4 regions of the Enterobacter sp. ECC-219 genome follow, and region 1 is predicted to be linked to each of the others. Evidence: predicted binding sites of a transcription regulator. Region 1 holds the regulator's gene; each other region holds the start of a gene.
The links. The regulator PhoB, encoded in region 1, activates phosphate uptake and scavenging genes when phosphate is short. The targets are predictions, from matches to a motif close to CTGTCATAAAACTGNCNNAT.

Region 1 (5,384 bases):
ACCGACATTTCGCCGAGGGCGCGCATGATGATATACGCCGCCACGCCGCCGATAATGTACGCCAGCAGAACGCTGGGACCGGCCATTTTGATGGCATCTGCCGAGCCATAAAAAAGACCGGTGCCGATAGCAGAGCCCAGCGCCATAAAGCGGATGTGGCGCGTGCTCAATCCACGTTTAAGTTTGTTAGTGCTTTCCATTTAAATCTTGCCATTCAACACGAAAAAAACAAAAAACCACGGGGCCTTAAGCCCCGTGGTTAAACAGTTTGTTGCCGTTGATTAATGAGCGTTAGATGCGACCTGACGCCCTGCAGCACGATCCCAGATAACCGCCAGAACCAGTGCAACAACGGTAGGCATCAGCCAGGCCAGGCCCTGCTCGGACAGCGGCAGACGCTGTGTCCAGGCTGGCAGAATTTCAGCGAACGCTGATGCTTTAATCCCGTCAAGGATACCAAAAATCAGGCTGATAAACATGGCTGGCGCAATAATTCGTGAGGAGTTATGCCACCACGGACGGGTGAAGCTCAACACCACCAGCACGATGCACGGCGGATAAATCGCCGTCAGCACCGGAATCGAGACCTGAATCAGGTGGCTCAGACCGAGGTTGGACACCGCCATGGAGAAGATACCGAGGATAAACACCAGGGTACGGTATGAGAGCGGCAGATACTGCGCAAAGAACTCTGCGCAGGCGCAGGTCAGGCCAACCGCGGTTACCAGGCACGCCAGGAAGATCAGCGCCGCCAGCAGCATACTGCCCGCACCACCGAAGGTGTGCTGAACGTAAGCGTGCAGGATAGCCGCACCGTTGGCGTTTTGATCGACCAGCATCGCGCTATCAGAGCCCAGGCGGAACAGCGCCAGATACAGCAGCGTCAGGCCTACACCGGCCATCAGGCCAGCCCAGATGGTATAGCGGGTCAGCAGACGCGCTTCGGTCACACCGCGGGAACGCGCGGCGTTAACGATAACGATACCAAACACCATCGCGCCCAGCGTATCCATCGTCAGGTAGCCGTTCACAAAGCCGTTAGAGAACGCGGCGTTTTTATAGGCGTCCATCGCGTCGCTAATTGGACCGGCTGGCCAGATGATGGCCGCCACGGCCAGCACGATCAGCGCCACAATTTTCAGCGGTGCCAGGAAGTTACCGACCGTGTCCAGCAGCTTGCCCGGATAGAGGGAAACCAGGATCACGATGGCAAAATAAATCAGGCTGTAGATAAACAGCGGCATCGCGCCGTCGCCGGTCAGAGGAGCAATACCTACTTCGAAGGAAACGGTCGCGGTACGCGGGGTCGCAAACAGCGGGCCAACGGCCAGATAGCAGACGGTAGCCAGCAGTACGCCCGCCACTTTACCAATCGGGGTGCTGAGGCTATCCACGCCGCCGCCGACTTTCGCCAGCGCGACAACGGTCAGGACCGGCAGACCCACGGCAGTAATCAGGAAACCAAACGCGGCGGTCCAGACGTGTTCACCCGCCTGTAAGCCAACCATTGGAGGGAAAATGATGTTGCCTGCGCCAACGAACAGCGCAAATGTCATAAAGCCCAGCGCGATAATGTCACGCGATTTTAAGTGATGGGTCATAAAACCTTACTGCCTGTGGATGTGGTGTTGAAAACGTTGAGATTTTCGATTCCCCTGACGGGACGATACAGCCGAAAATTTGCTCAATTTCAGCGGGAAATGCTCCCGTCCTGGCGTGGAGAAGAATAGTTTTTCGATTTACCACGCAAATACAGTCGGTCTGACAGTATCTGGGGGGCAATTTAAACGCTTATAACGTTTAAAGGCAAGGTGGGATCGTAAAACCAGAACAATATGCCAGCATGAAAATATACTCCAGCACAATACGCTAATTATAAGAAAAACCCATGGCTAATCATGCGAACAAAAAACAGCCAGCCGTATAAAATTCACACGCGTTTCGCTTGACTGCAAAGCAAACGGGCCAGCAAACGCTGACCCGTGGAAAGGTAAAATGACACACCTGCCGTCAGGCGCTCTTTTTGGCAATTAATCGTTCCGGGATAACGAAACTGAAGCGGGTTCCCTTACCCAGGGTACTCTGGATATCAAGACGGCTTTCATGGTGATTCACCGCGTGTTTCACAATCGCCAGCCCCAGTCCGCTCCCTCCCGTCTGCCGCGAACGCGCTTTATCCACCCGGTAGAAACGCTCGGTCAGGCGCGGAATATGCTCCGGGGCAATCCCCGGCCCGTTATCCTCCACGCTAAACTCGGCGCCTGTCGGCGTATGCTGCCAGCGCACTACGATATCCGTCCCTTCCGGCGTATGGTTTACCGCGTTGTACACCAGGTTGGAGATGGCGCTACGCAGTTCATCTTCGCTGCCCAGCACCTTCAGCGTATTGTCGACGTCAAAGGTCAGCTGATGTTTTTTATGGCTTAACGTCTGCGCTTCACGCTCCACGACGCGCAGCATCATTGGCACATCTATGGTGTCATTCAGCGCAAGCGACGGCGCCGCTTCAATCTTCGAGAGCGTCAGCAGCTGTTTCACCAGCCCTTCCATACGGTGCGTTTGCTCACGCATCGTGTGCAGCGCTTTTTCACGCGGCGCGCCTTCCAGGGTTTGCTCCTGCATCATCTCCAGGTAGCCCTGCAGCACGGTCAACGGAGTGCGTAGCTCGTGGCTCACATTGGCGAAGAAGTTACGACGCGCCCCTTCCAGCTGGTGCATCTGGGTAACGTCGCGCGCCACCATCAGCCACTGGCGATCGCTGTAGGGCATAACGCGGATTTCCAGATGGCGACCGTTATTCAGCTTCAGATTGTGTGGACGGGTAAAATCACGCTTTTTCAGATACAGCGTGAACTCGGGATAACGCAGAAGGTTGAGGATATTCTGACCATTATCGTCCGGCCAGCGCAGGCCCAGCAGCTGTTGCGCAAGGCCGTTACACCAGAAGATTGTCCCTTCTTCGGTCGTCAGAATAACGGCATCCGGCAGCGACTCTGCACCGCTGCGAAAGCGTTTGATCAGGCTTCCCAGCTCGCGACGGCGCTTTTTATTACGCATCTGCATTTGGTGCAGACCGTACAGCAGCGGCTCCCAGCTGCCGCTTCCCGGCGGCGGCGTCATACTGCGGTCAACCCACAGCCACCATGAGAGACGCAACAGGTTCCAGAAATGCCAGACTAACAGCCCGGTGACCGCCGCCAGCAGAAACCACGGCAGATGCCCAAGAAAGGCCCCCAGAAGAAGGGCCGGAATACAGCATAAGATCAGTTCAAAGACGAGCCTTTTCCATGACAGACGTTCCAGCACGCGTCACACTCCTGTCATTGTTCAGAAACGGGTCGAGAAACGATAACCCGTGCCGCGGACCGTCTGTACCATGCGATCGTGGCCGCTCAGTTCCAGCGCTTTTCGCAGGCGGCGGATATGTACGTCAACCGTCCGGTCTTCGACATACACGTTAGTTCCCCAGACGTTATTCAGCAACTGCTCGCGGCTGTAAACGCGTTCCGGATGGGTCATAAAGAAGTGCAGGAGTTTAAATTCGGTAGGCCCCATGTCGAGGGGGGTTTCGCCGGTCATCACGCGGTGTGACGTTGGGTCAAGGCTGAGGCCCTGCATTTCGATCACCTCTTCCACCGCCATCGGCGAAATCCGACGCATGACGGCCTTAATGCGCGCAACCAGCTCTTTTGGGGAAAACGGTTTAGTAATGTAATCGTCCGCGCCGGTCTCCAGACCGCGCACGCGATCCTCTTCCTCTCCGCGCGCCGTGAGCATCACAACCGGAATATCGCGGGTCAGCGCTTCACGCTTCAGGTGTTTGATAAACTGCAGTCCGGAGCCGCCGGGCAACATCCAGTCAAGCAGAATCAGATCGGGCCAGGGTTCATTCAGCTGGTTCACCGCGCTGTCATAATCTTCCGCTTCAACCGGCTGGAAGCCATTTTGTTCGAGCACGAAGCACACCATTTCACGAATTGGAGCTTCATCTTCTACGACCAGAATACGTCTCGCCATACTTTGCCCTGTCTTATCTTATTTAAGTTACAAGTTTGTAATGCGGCGCCATTATGCGTCAGTTTTATGACAGATTTATGAAAAACAGTACCACTACAAATGGCAAACTGTTGTTTTATTACAGCGGTTATTTTCCTCTCCCTGACAGTTTATAATCGCCCGCATCGTTTTTCGCCACGGATCTCCTATGCGCATACTTCACACCTCGGACTGGCATCTGGGTCAAAATTTTTACAGCAAAAGCCGTGCGGCTGAACATGAAGCGTTCCTGAACTGGCTGCTGGAAACGGCCCGGACGCACGAGGTGGACGCGATTATCGTGGCGGGTGACATCTTTGATACCGGCTCGCCCCCCAGCTATGCGCGTGAGCTGTACAACCGCTTCGTGGTCAACCTGCAGCAGACCGGCTGTCATCTGGTGATTGTTGCCGGCAACCATGATTCCGTCGCGACGCTCAATGAATCCCGCGACATCCTGGCGTTTCTCAATACTACAGTGGTCGCCAGCGCCGGGCACGCGCCGCAGATCCTGAAAAAACGCGACGGCACCCCGGGGGCGGTACTGTGCCCCATTCCTTTTTTACGGCCGCGCGACATCGTGCAAAGCCAGGCGGGGCTGTCGGGTGCGGAAAAGCAGCAGCATCTCCTGCAGGCCATCACCGATTATTACCACCAGCAGCACGCCGATGCCTGCGCCCTGCGCGGTGAACAGGCCATTCCGGTCATTGCCACCGGGCACCTCACCACCGTAGGGGCCAGCAAAAGTGACGCGGTCCGCGAGATCTATATCGGCACGCTGGATGCGTTCCCGGCGCAAAACTTCCCGCCAGCCGACTACATCGCGCTCGGGCACATTCACCGTGCCCAGGTCATCGGCGGCTGCGAGCATATCCGCTACTGTGGTTCCCCTATTTCGCTCAGCTTCGATGAAACCGGGAAAGCCAAGTCCGTGCATCTGGTGAGCTTCAGCGAGGGTAAACTCAGCGCCGTCGAGACGCTGGAGGTGCCGGTCACCCAGCTGCTGGCGGTGCTGAAGGGCGATCTGGACGCCATTACCGCCCAGCTTGAGCAGTGGCGCGGCGCGGCGCTTAACCCTCCCGTCTGGCTGGATATCGAAATCACCACCGACGACTACCTCCACGATATGCAGCGGAAAATTCAGGCGCTGACCGAAGAGTTGCCGGTAGAGGTGCTGCTGGTGCGCCGCAGCCGCGAGCAGCGCGAGAAAATTCTGCTCGGCGCACAGCGTGAAACCCTTAGTGAACTGCGGGTAGAAGAGGTATTTGAACGCCGCCTGTCGCAGGAAGAGATCGATGATGCGAAGCGCGTCCGGCTCAACGAGCTGTTCAGCCATACCCTGCACGCCC
Region 2 (5,384 bases), 450 kb from region 1:
CGCTACTACGCCGACAACGCGAAGCAGTTCCTGGCCCCGGTGAAGTATGACTCTGAGCTCGGGGAAGCGTGGGTGGAGCATCACCCCATCGGCGTGCTGATGGCCGTTGAGCCGTGGAACTTCCCGTATTACCAGCTGATGCGCGTTCTGGCGCCGAACCTGGCTGCGGGGAACCCCGTCATCGCCAAGCATGCCAGCATCGTGCCGCACTGCGCCGAGACCTTTGCGCACCTGGTGCGCGAGGCGGGGGCGCCGGAAGGGGCGTGGACCAACCTGTTTATCTCGTCCGAGCAGGTGGCGAACATCATTGCCGACGATCGCGTACAGGGCGCAGCGCTGACCGGCTCTGAAAAGGCCGGCAGCGTGGTGGCCGCGCAGGCGGCGAAGCACATCAAAAAATCTACGCTGGAGCTGGGCGGTAACGACGTCTTCGTCGTGCTGGATGATGCAGACCTGGAGAAGGCCGTCAAAATTGGCGTGAATGCGCGACTCAACAATGCCGGGCAGGTCTGCACCGCGGCGAAGCGCTTTATTCTGCATGAGAAGATTGCGGATGCCTTCCTGAGCAAATTCACCGAAGCGTTTAAGCAGGTGAAAATTGGCGATCCGCTGGACGAGAGCACCACGCTGGGGCCGCTGTCGTCTAAAGATGCGCTGGAAACGCTCACCAGACAGGTTAACGAGGCGGTGAAAAATGGTGCCACACTGCACTATGGTGGCAAGCCGGTGCAGCGCGACGGGAGCTTCTTCGAACCGACGATCCTGACGAATATCTCCCGCGACAACCCGGCGTACTTTGAAGAGTTCTTCGGCCCGGTAGCGCAAATGTACGTGGTCAAAAACGACGACGAGGCGGTCGCCCTGGCAAACGACTCCCACTACGGCCTGGGCGGGGCGGTGTTCAGCCAGGATATCGAGCGCGCGAAGAAAATGGCGTCGCGGATCGAGACCGGGATGGTGTATATCAACTGGCTCACCGATACCGCGCCAGAGCTGCCGTTCGGCGGCGTGAAGCGCTCCGGCTACGGGCGCGAGCTGTCGGATCTGGGTATCAAAGAGTTTGTGAACCAGAAGCTGGTGGTGGTGCGTAAGTAAGAGGTAATAAAAAACCTGCCAGCCGGCAGGTTTTTTTAAAGGGATTATTGCACTTCGATCTTGTCCCAGCCGCTTTTAAACATGCAGCTGTCGACTAACGTATCCCGGCGATATTCATTCGCGTCTTCTACCGTGTAGCTCGTGGAAATATCCTTTTTCTTGTTCTTTTTGTCCGTTTTTTCCGAGCTCGAACCGGTCACTACGTTATCCGGGGGCAGATCGATCAGGGCCTGCGCTTCGCATTCCGTGAGCTTTTTATTCATCTCAGTATCGCTGACGCCCGGTTTTACCCATTTGTACTGGACGCACCCGGTGAGCATCAGCGTGAGGCTCAAAACGCAAAGCGCGGTGATGCGGTGTTTCATCAGAAGCTGACTCCACCGCCTACATATGCGCCGTCAATCAGGGTGTGGTTTGGACGACCATCTTTGCCGTCAACGCTCACGTGGCGGTAGCCCACTTTCAGCGTAACCGGTTTGATTGGGGTCCAGCTTACGCCGCCGTTGGCTTCCACGTAATTTTTCACGCTGTTGTTCAGGCCTTCTGGTGCCGCATAGCCTTCACCGTACACGTGGATGCTGTCGGTCAGCGCAACGTTTACGCCGCCGCCAATCGGGAAAGCAACGCCGTTATCGCCTTTTTTCGGGCCAATGTAGATGGCTTTTGCGCCCGCGTTCAGCATCACCGGGCCCACTTCCAGGTTGTAACCTGCGCCCACGCCGCCAGTCTGGGTACCGTCGTCGGTGTTTTTCAGCCAGTTACTTTCGAGATAAACACCGGATGAGGATTTCCCCATTTCCAGATTGAGGTTGGTAAAGTTTTTACCCTGTTCAATGCTGCCGCCCATTGCCAGTGCGGAACCTGATACGGCAGCCAGAGCAGAAAGGAGAAGGATATTCATTTTTTTCATGTTTCGTGCCTCATCATCAAATTAATCTGGGGGCACCTTAACAAGCGATGTTTATGACTGCAAATGTGATGCAAATCGACTTTTAATGCTGGTATTGTTAATTTTTTTATCTTTATTTGTAACGCAAAGGTTAGGTTGTTGGTGTGTCAACGCACAAATTTCAGGCGTTGAGGAACAGTTTAATTTTGTGACTAAACGAAATCTGAACAAGCCGGGGATAGTAATTTGAGATGAATTAATTGGGATTCTAATAATTTCCAATTCCATTTCTAAAATCACATAAAAAAACAATTTTTTACATCTTTGTGGTCAATATTCGTTCAGATGCCCGGCCACGTTTTCGTTCTATGTCATTTTTCTGACACGTTTGTTCATTACGTTGTGGGCTTCACTTTCTGGATACTAACAATATGAAAAGAAAAATTATTCCTGTGCTTATCGGTTGTGCGCTCTCTTTCTCTGGCCTGGCGGCGCAGCCCACGGCGGAGCGCTATGTCGTCAGCTTCCCTGACGGCTCACACGTAAAATACAGCGGCGCGTTTGCCGACGCGTTTCCGAATGGACTCCCGGTGGGGATTGGTTCTGGCCTGCTGTTTACGGGCAAGCAGGGCGATGCCCTTACCTTCGCGACCGTGACCGATCGCGGTCCCAACGCCGATGCGCCCAAAATGGGCAAAAACGAAGCCAAAATTTTTGTCACTCCGGATTTCGCGCCGCTACTGATGACTATCCGCGTTCAGAACGGCAAAGCTGAGGCAACGGATGCCCGCCCGCTGCATGATGATAAAGGCGAGATTAACGGCCTGCCGCTGCAAAGCGGCGTGATTGGCTCCACCAATGAAGTAGCGTTCAGCGATACCCTCAAAATTCTGAAGGGTGACAACCGCGGTCTGGACACGGAAGGCATCACCCCGGACGGCAAAGGCGGCTTCTGGCTGTGCGACGAGTATGGCCCGTTCCTGATTAACGTCGACAGCAAAGGGAAAATTCTGGCGATCCACGGGCCGCAGGCCGCGGAAGGGGAAAAATCCATCGCGGGCGGTCTGCCAAACGTTATCAAATGGCGCCAGCCGAACCGTGGCTTTGAAGGCCTGACCCGGATGCCGGACGGGCGTATTATCGCCGCCGTGCAAAGCACGCTGGATATCGACGGTAAGAGCAAAAAGCAGGCATTGTTTACGCGTCTGGTCAGCTTCGACCCGGCGACCGGGAAAACGGCGATGTACGGCTACCCCATCGACAGCGCGGCCTACAGCAAAAACAGCGATGCCAAAATCGGCGACATCGTGGCACTGGATGACCAGCACATCCTGCTGATTGAGCAGGGTGAGGATAAAAACGACGCGATGCGTAACCTTATCTACAAGGTGGATCTGAGCAAGGCGAGCGACCTGACCGCCTTCGACAAGCCGGGCGAGTACCCGGAGTTTGATGATGAGAAAACCCTGGCGCAGCGCGGCATTATCCTTGCTGCAAAAACGCAGGTCGTCGATCTGCGCGCGCTGGGCTGGCAGCAGGAGAAGGCCGAAGGGCTGGCGCTGATCGACAGCAAACGGCTTGCGGTGGCGAACGATAACGACTTTGGCGTGAAGGTGGCGATGCAGCACCCGGTCGAGGGCAAAAAGCTCAAGGATTATCGAGTGAACGCGGAAGGCAAGCTGACGCTGGATGATAAACCGGTGGAAACCACGCTCAGCGTGAAGCCGCTGAAGAAGCCGGAGTCAGACAGCGAGCTATGGATTGTGACGCTGCCGGAGGCGTTGAAATAATACCAGGCGTTACCCCTCACCCTAACCCTCTCCCCGCAGGGGAGAGGGGATTGTTTGGTGCTTACTGGACAGCTAGACCGTCTTAACGCTCTTTTCCCAGGTCTCGACCAGATGATCGCGCAGACTTCCGGTTCCGTGCATGGTCACCAGAAGATTCTGGCGCGCGCGGGTAAATCCAACATACAGTCGCTTAATATCGTCGCTCAGATCTTCTTCATTCCTTTCCTTTGCGGCATCCATAATGGCGACCGATTGAAATTCAAGACCCTTACTGCTTGGCAGCGGCATTACGCAGAGGAAATCATTCTGTGGTGACCAGTGTTTTTTATCATCGCTGGAGACAATCATCTGGTAGGGGATCTTGCGGGCTTCGAGCCTTGGTCCGAGCATACCCGAAATGCTGTAAGTTGAGGGGCAGAGTATGGCGATTTCCGACCAGGCAACACCCTGTTGTCGCTGCTCAGTGACCCAATCGAGAACGCGTGTAATTTCCTCGTCCTGATTATCAAAGCTTGCCAGCGCCGGATAGTTTCCGGACAGTCCACCTGCGGCGGGCAGCTGGTATTTGAGGGAATCTTCAATGTGATTATTGAGATAATTAAAAGCAATACTGCTGGCAAAATGGAGTATTTGCCGGGTGTTGCGATAATTGGTATCCAGAATAGTGGTGCGGCCCTGCGCCTTTATATCGACGCTGGACAGGGTAAAATCGAGAGCTTTCTTTTTCTGATAGATTGACTGAGCGTCATCGTAGAGGAAAAGCAGGGAGCTATCTTTATCGTCCGGCATCTTAGCGAGGATTCTTAGCCATTCCGGCTTAAAATCATGTCCTTCATCTATCAAAACGGCGCTGTACTGTTCTGGTTTGATAATGCCCTCTTCAAATGCCACCGTCAGCGCATTTTCCATTAGTTCAATAAAGTTTTTGCTCCTGGGGGGAAGACGTCGATGCGCGCTTAATTGCTGGTAGCACCAGGCATGAAAATGGATAACCTCGACAGGAAGCCTCAGGTTGTGCTGTTCGAGCTGCGCTTTGAGCTTTTTGGCCAGCGTAATGTTGTAGCAAATCACCAGTATCGGTTTGGTGTTTTCTATATTGTTGGCAAGCTCGATGCAGCGGTGATACAAAATGAGCGTTTTGCCTGATCCTGCCACACCATGAATGACCCGGTGTCCCGTCCCCATACTTCTGGCGAGTTGTTCCTGGTTCCTGTCCATCATGCATACCACATCAGGTGTGTGGAACGTAAAATTATCCAGGTCAACCCGCGTGACCGATGGGTTAATGCGGACATCGGGATAAAGATGCCATCGGATGCGGTCGAGCTGCTGTGGTGTTGTGTGATGAACGAAGTGGTGTTTGAGAAGGGATTCGAGCCGGGCGGAGATTTGTTCTCGGGGCATAAACTCGGTCAGTTCATCTTTGCAAATCACCTGGCTGGTGGGCAATATTTCTTCTAACGCTTCGGGGGTAAAACTCTTTTCCAGCTGTGCCCGGGTGATGTTGCTCAAATAAACACCGTATCCATACGGCATAATAAAGCTGCCTTCATGATCTCCCTGCTGGCGAAGCAAAGGATCGTTTTTCAGGCTGTTGATGATATGAAAGG
Region 3 (5,384 bases), 2.4 Mb from region 1:
AACCTCCTCCGGGCTGAGCCACGCGGAGCGCAGGGTGCCGAGCGGCGTAACGCGCAGATGGTTTTGCCTGGCGCTCCCCTTCAGACGCGCGCCGCTGTCCGCCAGCAGCGCTTCGGCTTCCAGCGCCAGGCGGTCAATATGCTGCGCGCCAATCAGGTGATAGGGGTGCTCCGGCGGCAGCTTATCGCGGTACGCTTCGTCCAGCAGATCCAGCGAGCCCGACGAGAAGTGCAGGGCGCTCTGGCCGCGGGTGATAATGGCGCAGCGCAGCCCCTGCTTCGTGAGTTTGATGCCGCAAAGCAAGCCTGCCAGCCCGCCGCCGACAATCACGGTATCAAATTTCATCGTGTTGCTCCTTCTCCAGGCCGCAAAGCCCCTGATAGACCCAGCGGGTAAATTCGCTTTCGCGCAGGGCATCCCCCCAGGCGACGGGCTGAATGCCTTTCCAGCGCTCGTTCAAAAACGCGCTGAGCTGATCGAGCGACTGGGTGGCGGTGGTGGTATGAAAACGCTGCAGCAGCCCGGCCGCACGGCAGGCGCACAGCTCGCCCTGGCAGGTGCCCATTCCGACGCGGGTGCGGCGGCGGAGATCGAGCAGGCTGTTGACCGTCAGGTTCTCTACCGCGTACTGCACTTCGCCTGCGGTAACGGCTTCGCACTCGCACACCAGGCTGCGGCTCAATCTTCCTTCACCGAGCCACTGTGGCGTTCTGTCGCCGTGGCGGTAGATGGCCGAACCGCGCAGCGGCGCCGGCAGGGAGATGATTTTTTGCAGCGTTTTTTCGGTAGACTGGCGCGATCCCGGTAGAGGCTGTTCTGCCGTGACGCACGGCTCGGTATTGCCGAGCTTGCGGCAGACGGCATCGGTCGCCCACTCCGCCATCAGACGGTAGGTCATGAGCTTGCCGCCGGTGATGGTGATAAACCCGTCCATGCCGTCGCGCTCGGCGTGATCGAGCAGCACGATGCCCCGGCTGACGTTCCGTCCGCTTGGATCGTTGTCGCTGGCGACAAGGGGACGCACGCCCGCGTAGGCGCGGAGAATACGCGTCTGCGCCATCACCGGGGCCAGTTTTTCTCCTTCGCGCAGCAGGATGTCGACCTCTTCGGCGGTCACGCGGTTGTAGTCAATCTCGCTGTAGTCCACGTGGGTGGAGGTCGTGCCGATTAACGAAATGGTGTCGCCCGGCACGAGGATATCGGCGTCAGACGGCTTGCGGCAGCGGTTGATCACGTGGTTATTGATGCGGTGGTCGAGGATCAGCAGCGAGCCTTTCGCCGGGAACATGCGCACCGACAGGTCGGCATACTCCGCAATGCGCTGGCCCCAGATCCCCGCCGCGTTGACCACCACGGCGGCATACAGCTCGCTGTGCTCGTTGTACTGCGTATCAAACACCCGCACGCCGCAGATGCGATGCCCCTCGCGAATAAGCCCGGTCACTTTATGTCCGGTCAGAATGTGCGCGCCATGCTCGCGGGCATCCAGCATGTTGGCGGCGGTCAGGCGGAACGGATCGACGGTGCCGTCAGGCACTTTCACCGCGCCGATAAGCGTCGGGTTCACCGATGGCTCCAGCCGCCGCGCCAGCGCCGGGTCGACGGCCTCGGCCTGAATGCCCGCTGCAGTGCAGGCGGTTATAAAGGTTGACTGAAAGGCGAGGTCATCTTCGGGAAGCGTAATAAAGAGGCCGTCGGTCGGCTCAATGCAGTGGCGGGCGATGCGCTTGAGGATCTGGTTTTCAGCGATACATTCGCGCGCGGATTCACCGTCGGTAACCGCATACCGCGCGCCGCTGTGGAGCAGGCCGTGGTTTCGTCCGGTTGCGCCCGTGGCAATATCGTGGCGCTCCAGTAGCGTGACGCTTAAGCCGCGAAGGGCGCAATCGCGTGCGATGCCGGCGCCGGTTGCGCCACCGCCAATGATAATCACATCGCTGTAGCGTGGATCGTGAATTGTCATTGCCTTTCCTCTATGTTCGTTTTTTAGCATTTAGCCACATAGATCGTGTGGTTTGTTTGATTTCGAACATAAACGCGCGAAATTCGAAACTGAAACGTGATTTCATGCGCTTTTTTGCGCATTCTGTCATATTTCTGTAACAATCTGTGCGTTGATTCACAGTAACAAACCGCATGTTTTTTTAACATCCCCGCCTCTGTAACCGGGCACGAGATGCCTGGTCATTTTTTGAAAGGCCACGGAGGCTGTTATGCTCAGTATCTTCAAACCTGCGCCACACCGGGCGCGTCTGCCAGAGGCAGAAATTGATCCGCTATACCGTCGTCTGCGTTGGCAAATTTTCCTGGGGATCTTCTTCGGGTACGCGGCGTACTACCTTGTACGTAAAAACTTTGCGCTCGCCATGCCGTATCTGGTGGAGCAGGGCTTTTCACGCGGCGATCTGGGATTCGCGCTGTCGGGGATCTCTATCGCCTACGGTTTTTCTAAATTCATCATGGGTTCCGTGTCGGATCGCTCGAATCCGCGCGTGTTCCTGCCCGCCGGTCTGATCCTGGCGGCAGCGGTCATGCTGTTCATGGGCTTTGTGCCGTGGGCGACGTCCAGCATTGCCATTATGTTTGTCCTGCTGTTCATCTGCGGCTGGTTCCAGGGGATGGGGTGGCCGCCGTGCGGGCGTACCATGGTCCACTGGTGGTCGCAGAAGGAGCGTGGCGGCATTGTATCGGTGTGGAACTGCGCGCATAACGTCGGGGGCGGGCTTCCACCTCTGCTGTTCCTGCTGGGGATGGCCTGGTTTAACGACTGGCACGCCGCGCTTTATATGCCTGCCTTTGGCGCCATTCTGGTGGCGATTATTGCCTTCGCCCTGATGCGCGATACGCCGCAGTCCTGCGGGCTGCCGCCGATTGAAGAGTACAAAAACGACTATCCGGACGATTACAGCGAGAAGCACGAAGAAGAGCTGACCGCAAAACAGATCTTCATGAAGTACGTGCTGCCTAACAAGCTGCTGTGGTACATCGCGGTAGCGAACGTGTTTGTTTACCTGCTGCGCTACGGCATTCTGGACTGGTCTCCGACCTACCTGAAAGAGGTGAAGCACTTCGCGCTGGATAAATCCTCCTGGGCCTACTTCCTGTATGAATATGCCGGGATCCCGGGCACGCTGATTTGCGGCTGGATGTCGGACAAAGTGTTTAAAGGCAACCGCGGCGCGACGGGCGTGTTCTTTATGACCCTCGTGACCATCGCCACCGTGGTGTACTGGCTTAACCCACCGGGTAATCCGGGCGTGGATATGGCCTGTATGATCGTTATCGGCTTCCTGATCTACGGTCCGGTGATGCTGATCGGCCTGCACGCGCTGGAGCTGGCGCCGAAAAAAGCGGCGGGCACGGCGGCAGGTTTTACCGGTCTGTTTGGTTACCTGGGCGGCTCGGTCGCGGCGAGCGCCATTGTGGGCTATACCGTTGACTTCTTCGGCTGGGACGGCGGCTTTATGGTGATGATCGGCGGTAGCGTGCTGGCGGTTCTGCTGCTGGTTATTGTGATGATCGGCGAGAAACGTCACCACGCGGAAGTGCTGGCGCGTCGTCAATAAGGAGCATTGCGATGAAATTAACTCAACTAGCAACCGGTCTGCTGCTGGCAGGCCTGATGACAGGCTCCGCGCTGGCGGCGGATAAAATCGTTATTGCTCACCGCGGTGCCAGCGGCTATCTGCCGGAGCATACGCTGCCGGCGAAAGCGATGGCCTATGCCCAGGGCGCGGATTACCTGGAGCAGGATCTGGTGATGACCAAGGACGACCAACTGGTCGTCCTGCATGACCACTATCTTGACCGCGTGACGGACGTGGCGGAGCGTTTCCCGGACCGCGCCCGCAAGGATGGCCGTTTCTACGCCATCGATTTCACCCTGGCGGAGATCCGCTCCCTGAAGTTTACCGAAGGCTTCGAGATTGAAAACGGCAAGAAGGTGCAGGTCTATCCGGGGCGTTTCCCGATGGGCAAATCCGACTTCCGAATCCATACCTTCCAGGAAGAGATTGAGTTTGTTCAGGGGCTGAACCACTCCACCGGTAAAAATATCGGCATCTACCCGGAAATCAAAGCGCCGTGGTTCCATCATCAGGAAGGAAAAGACATTGCCGCGAAGACGCTGGAGGTGCTGAAACAGTACGGCTACACCAGCAAGAAGGACAAAGTTTACCTGCAATGTTTTGACGCCGCCGAGCTGAAGCGCATCAAAACCGAGCTGGAGCCGAAGATGGGGATGGATCTCAATCTGGTACAGCTGATTGCCTATACCGACTGGAACGAAACTCAGGAGAAGCAGCCGGACGGGAAGTGGGTGAACTACAGCTACGACTGGATGTTCAAGCCGGGCGCAATGAAGCAGATTGCCCAGTACGCCGATGGCATCGGGCCGGATTACCACATGCTGGTGGCGGAAGGCTCAACGCCGGGCCACGTGAAGCTGACGGCGATGGTGAAAGAGGCGCACGCCAGCAAGATGCAGGTGCATCCGTACACGGTGCGTGCAGACCAACTGCCGCCGTACGCCACGGATGTGAATCAGCTCTATGAGGTGTTGTATAAGCAGGCGGACGTGGACGGACTGTTTACGGATTTCCCGGATAAAGCGGTTGAATTCATTCACCGGAAGTAGGTTTTGTAGGTCGGGTAAGGTGAAAGCCGCCACCCGACAATCAGGCTCTGCGGCCTGATGCTCTCACCCTAACCCTCTCCCACAGGGCTGAGGGATCCCCACAAAATAATGTTTGCATGGACGACCCCCTCTCCCTTGAGGGAGAGGGCTGGGGTGAGGGGGAACATACGGCTCCGGTGGTCATTCCGTTCACTTTATGTTCCTTGCTACTCTGTAAGGACATGACCGGTGAACGTGCCAGGGCGGCTCAATCGCCACCGCCCTGGCGACCCGGGCTCCCGGCGGTAAATCGCCGCTTCGCGGTACCCTCAGCTTATTCCTTCAGGCTATCGGGTCGGGCATGAGCCTGCATCCCTGCAGGCCACGCCCTCTCGGCGCATCCGTGCGCCTCGCCCCGGCCTTACGGAAACGCTTCGGCGATTTACAGCCGGACCAGGGCGTCGCTGAAAGCCTTTAGTCGTTCTGAAACAACGTTATTGCTTCTGCTTATAAATTACTGGGGATTTCTCAGCCCACAGGGAGAGGGGATAAGGACAACATCACATCTCGATCTCAATATCGCCTTTTGCCCGGCAGCAGCAGGGCAAAATTTCTCCTTCACTGATAAAGGCCAGCGGCTCGGTCAGCCAGTCTACCTGGCCTGCGACCAGACGGCAGCGGCAGGAACCGCAATAGCCTTCACGACACTGGTACTCTACCTCCACCTGATGCGCTTCAAGCGCCACCAGCAGGGAAGGATGCTCTTCCT
Region 4 (5,384 bases), 710 kb from region 1:
TGGCACACCGCCACGCCGTTGACCCGACGCAGCGTGCGCAGGTGAATGACGTTATCACCCTCCTGTATCCCCAGCGCGTCCGCCACGTGGCTGGAGGCCGGGCGCAATACCGAGAGCAGCTTTTCGCTGGTCGGGTGGCTGCCCTGATCCAGCAGGTTCTGGCTAAAGCGCGCCTGGGCGTTAAGCGGGTAGTCGAACGGGCGCATCAGCACCAGCACGCCCACGCCCTGGCGGCGCTGCACCCAGCCGCGCTCGACCAACTGGTCAATGGCGCGGCGCAGGGTATGGCGATTGACCTCGTAGCGGTCGGCAAGCTGCTGCTCGGCGGGCAGGTAGTCCCCGCAGCGGTAGTGCGTGCGCAGCTCCACTTCGAGCTTTGCCGCAATCTCCTGCCAGCGGGTGGGGTAACTGGTCGGATGTCTGGATAAGTGCATACAAATCAAAGCCTCGCTTCTCAGATGAAGTGCTTACGCAAACGTTGAGAGAGGAAATCCAGCAGGCTGACGGTGACGATGATGAGCACCATCAGGGCGCAGGTTTGCTGGAACTGGAAACCGCGAATCGCTTCCCACAGGGTGACGCCAACCCCGCCTGCGCCCACCATACCCACGACGGTGGCGGAGCGGACGTTGGACTCAAAGCGGTACAGAGAGTAAGAGATCAGCAGCGGCATCACCTGCGGCAGGACGCCGTAAAGGATCTCTTCGATTTTGTTGGCGCCGGTTGCGCGGATGCCTTCCACCGGGCCGGGCTCGATGGCTTCGACCGCTTCGGACAGTAGTTTGGAAAGTACGCCGGTGGTGTGGATGAACAGCGCCATGACGCCCGCGAACGGACCCAGGCCAACGGCCACCACGAACAGCATCGCAAAGACCATTTCATTGATGGCGCGGCAGGCGTCCATCAGGCGGCGCATCGGCTGGTAGACCCACCACGGCACGATGTTTTCAGCGCTCATCAGGCCAAACGGAATGGAGAGAATGACGGCAAGGGCAGTACCCCAGACGGCGATTTGCAGAGTGACCGCCATTTCGCTGAGGTAGTCCTGCCACTGGCTGAAGTCCGGCGGGAAGAAGTCGGCGGCGAAGGTGGCCATGTTGCCGGAATCTTTGAAGAGCAGCAGCGGATCCATTTCTGCGCCCTTCCAGGAGATAACCAGCACCGCCAGCAGAATGGCCCAGCTGATGAGCGAGAACCAGCTGCGCTTTGGCGGCGGGAGGGTGATGGTTTGCATGTTGACTCCTTTGGGTTATGTCCCCTCTCCCACAGGGAGAGGGAGAAAAGCACTACTGCACCGCTTTATTCACGCTGGTCATCGCGCCGATCGCGGCGGTCAGGCGGTCGAGGTCTTCCAGTTGAGCCTGGATTTCAGACACTTTGCTGGTCTTCTCCTCGTCCTTCAGCCCTTTGTTGTCCTTCACGGCCTGCATCTGCTTAAACAGAGCCAGCTGGCGAATCGGGACCAGCTGCAGATCGCTGGACGCACGGAACGGCGCCCAGCCCAGACGTTCCAGAACCGCTTTCTCTTCCGGCGTTTTGCCGTAGTTCATAAAGAAGTCGTAGACCTTGTCCTTGGTGCTTTCGGAGAGATTTTTGCGCCAGACGATCGGGTCGCCAGGGATCAGCGGCGATTTCCAGATGACCTTCAGCTCTTTCAGCTTGTCCGGCGCGGAGGTCTTCAGCTTGTCGAGGTTTTCTGTGTTGTTGGTGGCAACGTCCACCTGCTTGTTCGCCACGGCCAGCGCGTTGGTTTCGTGCCCGGCGTTCACCGTGCGTTTGAAGTCGCTGGTGGAGATGTTGTTTTTCGCGAAGACGTAGTAGCCGGGAACGAGGAAGCCGGAGGTGGAGTTCGGATCGCCGTTACCAAAAGTCAGCTCTTTGCGTTTGGCGATCATGTCGTTGAGGGTGTTGATCGGGCTGTCTTTGTTGACGATCAGTACGCTCCAGTAGCCAGGGGAGCCATCTGCCGCAACGGTCTGGGCAAAGACCTGGCCGTTGGCGCGGTCCACCGCTTCCATCGCCGAGAGGTTACCGTACCAGGCAATGTCCACTTTGTTGAAGCGCATTCCCTGGATGATGCCCGCGTAGTCCGGGGCGAAAAAGGCGTTTACTTTGATCCCCAGCCTGGTTTCCATATCTTTCAGGAACGGTTCCCACTGAGGCTTCAGGTTCTGCTGTGATTCCGTCGAAATAATGCCGAAATTCAGCGCTTTTTCCTGCTCTTCCGCATACGCCGGGCTTAACAGGGTGCTGATGCTGAACATGCTGGTAAAGGCCAGCGCGGCAACGGCTTTATAGTTCATTTCCATTCCTCGTTATGGGGACGTTATGCAGCCTGCGCGCGCTCTTCGACGCGGTTTACGCTGCGGTAGAGATGATCTAAACGTTCGTTATCAAACTGATGGCTCGCGCCATCAAAGAAGACATGCCCCTGCCGCAGGGCGACAATGCGCTCGCAGTAGCGCAGGGCGTAATCCACCTGATGCAGCGTGACCACCACGGTAATGCCGTCGTTCTGGTTGATGTCGCGCAGGGTTTCCATCACGATGCGCGCCGATTCCGGGTCCAGCGAGGCGATAGGCTCGTCGGCCAGAATGATTTGCGCTTTCTGCATCAGCGCGCGGGCGATGGCGACGCGCTGCTGTTGTCCACCGGAGAGGGTGGAGACGCGCTGGTGGGCGAAGTGCGCCATGCCGACGCGGGTCAGCGCCTGTAAGGCTTCCTGCTTCTGGGATGGGGAGAACCAGCGCAGGCAGGTGCGCCAGAACGGGGTGCTGCCGAGGGCGCCAATCAGCACGTTCTCCAGCACCGTAAGACGGTTCACCAGGTTGAACTGCTGGAAGATGTAGCCCGTCCGGGCGCGGCTTTTTCGAATATCGCTCGCCAGACGCCCTGCGCGCTGCACGGTGTTGCCCAGCAGCTCGATGTGGCTTTCCGGCGTTTTATCGCAGGTAATGAGGCCGCTTAAGTGGCGTAAAAGGGTGGATTTTCCCGAACCAGACGGCCCGAGAAGCGCCACCATGTCGCCCTGCTGGACGGTCAGATCAACGGCATGCAGCGCCTTGTTGTGATTGAAGGTTTTGCTCAGTTTCTCGACGCGGATAACAGTTTGCATGTGCTGGGCCTCACGATAAATGTGGCCTCATGCTGGCGCATCAATATGACATTTGGGTTAAGTGCAGGTTGCGGGAGTTTGAAGAGTTGAGGGGAGTTTGATGACAGGCGGAGGCAGACCGCCCACCGCCCGAAAATTAGTGCTGTTGCTTAACGACGTTAATCATCCACGGCACGCCGTATTTGTCGGTGACCTTACCGAAGCCGTGCGCCCAGAAGGTTTCCTGCCAGGCCATTTCGATATTGCCCCCATCGGCGAGGTTGTCGAACCAGCGCTTGCCTTCCGACACATCCTGCGTGTCGAGCACCAGCGTGAAGCCCGCGTACTGTGCGCTGCTGCCCGGCGGCAGCCCGTCGCTCATCATGATATCGCTGCCCGCAATGCGGACATTGGAGTGGGCGATAGCCGAATCCGGAAACTGCATGCCGGACGGACAGCCTTCTTCGCTGTTATCGCTTTTTGGCATTTCGCCGAAGGTTATTTTATAGAGGAGTTCTGCGCCGACGGCCTGCTGATAGAAGGCGGTAGCCTCTGCACAGTTGCCGGCGAAAGAGATGTAGGGACTTAACGGCATAATCTTTACCTCACGTAAGAAAAGCCCGTTAAGTGTAGTTCCCGAAAGCCCGGTAAGCGAAGCGCCACCGGGCGGGTAAATCAGTTCTTTTTCACGAACTCAGATTTCAGTTTCATTGGACCGAAGCCGTCAATTTTGCAGTCGATATTATGATCGCCTTCAACCAGACGGATATTCTTCACTTTGGTACCAATCTTCAGCATGGAAGAGCTGCCTTTCACCTTCAGATCTTTGACCACGGTTACGCTGTCGCCATCCGCCAGCAGATTGCCGTTCGCATCTTTGACGACCAGCGCATCAGCATCCTGCGCTAGCTCGGCATCATTCCATTCGTGTGCGCATTCCGGGCAGATGAACATGCCATTATCTTCATAGGTGTATTCAGAATTGCATTTTGGACAGTGTGGGAGTTGCATATCGGTATCCTCAAAAGTGTTAACGCGCTGGAAAGTGCCAGCTTAATGACGGCAGAGTGCCGAAAAAGGCGGCAAGTATAGCGCAAATCCACACGTTTGTCGGTGATATTGTGAATTTAAAAAACGCAGAAAATGTATTGTGAGTGACACTTACTGTCAGTCAGCTAAGCGATGCTAACGTCATTAACACGGTGGAAAGAGAAGTCGCTAAATATATCGAATATTTTATTACGGCAAATTGCTACGCACCTTCATTTCAGATAAGGTGAAGCAACACATTGTTATTTATCTTCGAACTTTGCTGCCATACATTTCTTATGGCGGCGGCCTATCCCTCTCTTTTTAGGTGGGTAAATAATGATGATATATCCTGGAGCTTCTTAAAATGGGTCAGGCTTTTTATCTTTTGGCTTCCGGGCCTTGAGGAGAGCTTTACACGCCATGCAGGGATAGCCATTTATTTCTGATTATCTTCAATCAGTTATATTCCGGTGAACATGTTTTCCACACGTGATCATATAAGCCTGAACATTATAATTAAAACAAGTGGCTTAATAAAAGTAATAAATTTGCGTTAAGGAAAGGCTTTTATCATGCACACACAGACCATTTTTGAATTAAGCCAGGAAGCTGAACGTTTGTTACAGCTCGCCCTGCAAAATCTCGATACCCTGAGGTCAATGCCGACAGCGATGCTGGAGAACACGACGGCGGCTATTACGGGAGAAAAGAACAACGTTCTGCCTTTGCATTTTAGTGCGCGGGGCGTTGAAGCACAGCAGGCAACTCTGAATAATGAATTACGCAAAATAACACGTCTGGAAATGGTTCTGGCTATCGTTGGCACGATGAAAGCGGGGAAATCGACCACCATTAATGCCATTATAGGTACCGAAGTGTTGCCGAACCGCAACCGCCCAATGACGGCGCTTCCTACGCTGATCCGTCATACGCCAGGCCAGAAGGAGCCGGTGCTCCACTTCTCACATGCCTCTCCTATTGATGATTTGATCCACCTGCTGCAGAAAAAGCTCTGCGATTACGATCGCGGCAAGCTGGCTTTGCATCTGGAAATTGATAAGGACATGAATACGCTGCTTGAACGCATTGAGAGAGGCGAGGCCTTTGAAAAGCATCATCTGGGCGCGCAGCCAATATTTCATTGCCTGAAAAGTCTCAATGACCTGGTGAGACTCTCCCAGGCGCTGGGCGTGGCGTTTCCGTTTTCCGAATACGCGGCCATCGAACATATTCCGGTGATTGAAGTGGAGTTCGTGCA

Region 2: the regulator PhoB is predicted to act here: its motif matches at 2,351-2,370, upstream of V1603_RS06040 (esterase-like activity of phytase family protein).
Region 3: the regulator PhoB is predicted to act here: its motif matches at 2,087-2,106, upstream of glpT (glycerol-3-phosphate transporter).
Region 4: the regulator PhoB is predicted to act here: its motif matches at 3,203-3,222, upstream of phnC (phosphonate ABC transporter ATP-binding protein).

Annotation. Positions count from the first base shown of each region.
Region 1 is NZ_CP143680.1:1,740,027-1,745,410, reverse strand. Features, by position in the region: gene proY (proline-specific permease ProY) at 1-200, opposite strand, end outside; gene brnQ (branched-chain amino acid transporter carrier protein BrnQ) at 282-1,601, opposite strand; gene phoR (phosphate regulon sensor histidine kinase PhoR) at 2,011-3,306, opposite strand; gene phoB (phosphate response regulator transcription factor PhoB) at 3,328-4,017, opposite strand; gene sbcD (exonuclease subunit SbcD) at 4,205-5,384, shown strand, end outside.
Region 2 is NZ_CP143680.1:1,285,517-1,290,900, forward strand. Features, by position in the region: gene V1603_RS06025 (NAD-dependent succinate-semialdehyde dehydrogenase) at 1-1,095, shown strand, start outside; gene V1603_RS06030 (hypothetical protein) at 1,140-1,460, opposite strand; gene V1603_RS06035 (YfaZ family outer membrane protein) at 1,460-2,005, opposite strand; gene V1603_RS06040 (esterase-like activity of phytase family protein) at 2,416-3,774, shown strand; gene V1603_RS06045 (3'-5' exonuclease) at 3,847-5,384, opposite strand, start outside.
Region 3 is NZ_CP143680.1:4,164,900-4,170,283, reverse strand. Features, by position in the region: gene glpB (glycerol-3-phosphate dehydrogenase subunit GlpB) at 1-345, opposite strand, end outside; gene glpA (anaerobic glycerol-3-phosphate dehydrogenase subunit A) at 335-1,963, opposite strand; gene glpT (glycerol-3-phosphate transporter) at 2,214-3,566, shown strand; gene glpQ (glycerophosphodiester phosphodiesterase) at 3,578-4,636, shown strand; gene yfaE (class I ribonucleotide reductase maintenance protein YfaE) at 5,176-5,384, opposite strand, start outside.
Region 4 is NZ_CP143680.1:1,034,730-1,040,113, forward strand. Features, by position in the region: gene phnF (phosphonate metabolism transcriptional regulator PhnF) at 1-434, opposite strand, end outside; gene phnE (phosphonate ABC transporter, permease protein PhnE) at 455-1,234, opposite strand; gene phnD (phosphonate ABC transporter substrate-binding protein) at 1,287-2,303, opposite strand; gene phnC (phosphonate ABC transporter ATP-binding protein) at 2,327-3,115, opposite strand; gene yjdN (VOC family metalloprotein YjdN) at 3,252-3,689, opposite strand; gene V1603_RS04830 (zinc ribbon domain-containing protein YjdM) at 3,770-4,105, opposite strand; gene crfC (clamp-binding protein CrfC) at 4,699-5,384, shown strand, end outside.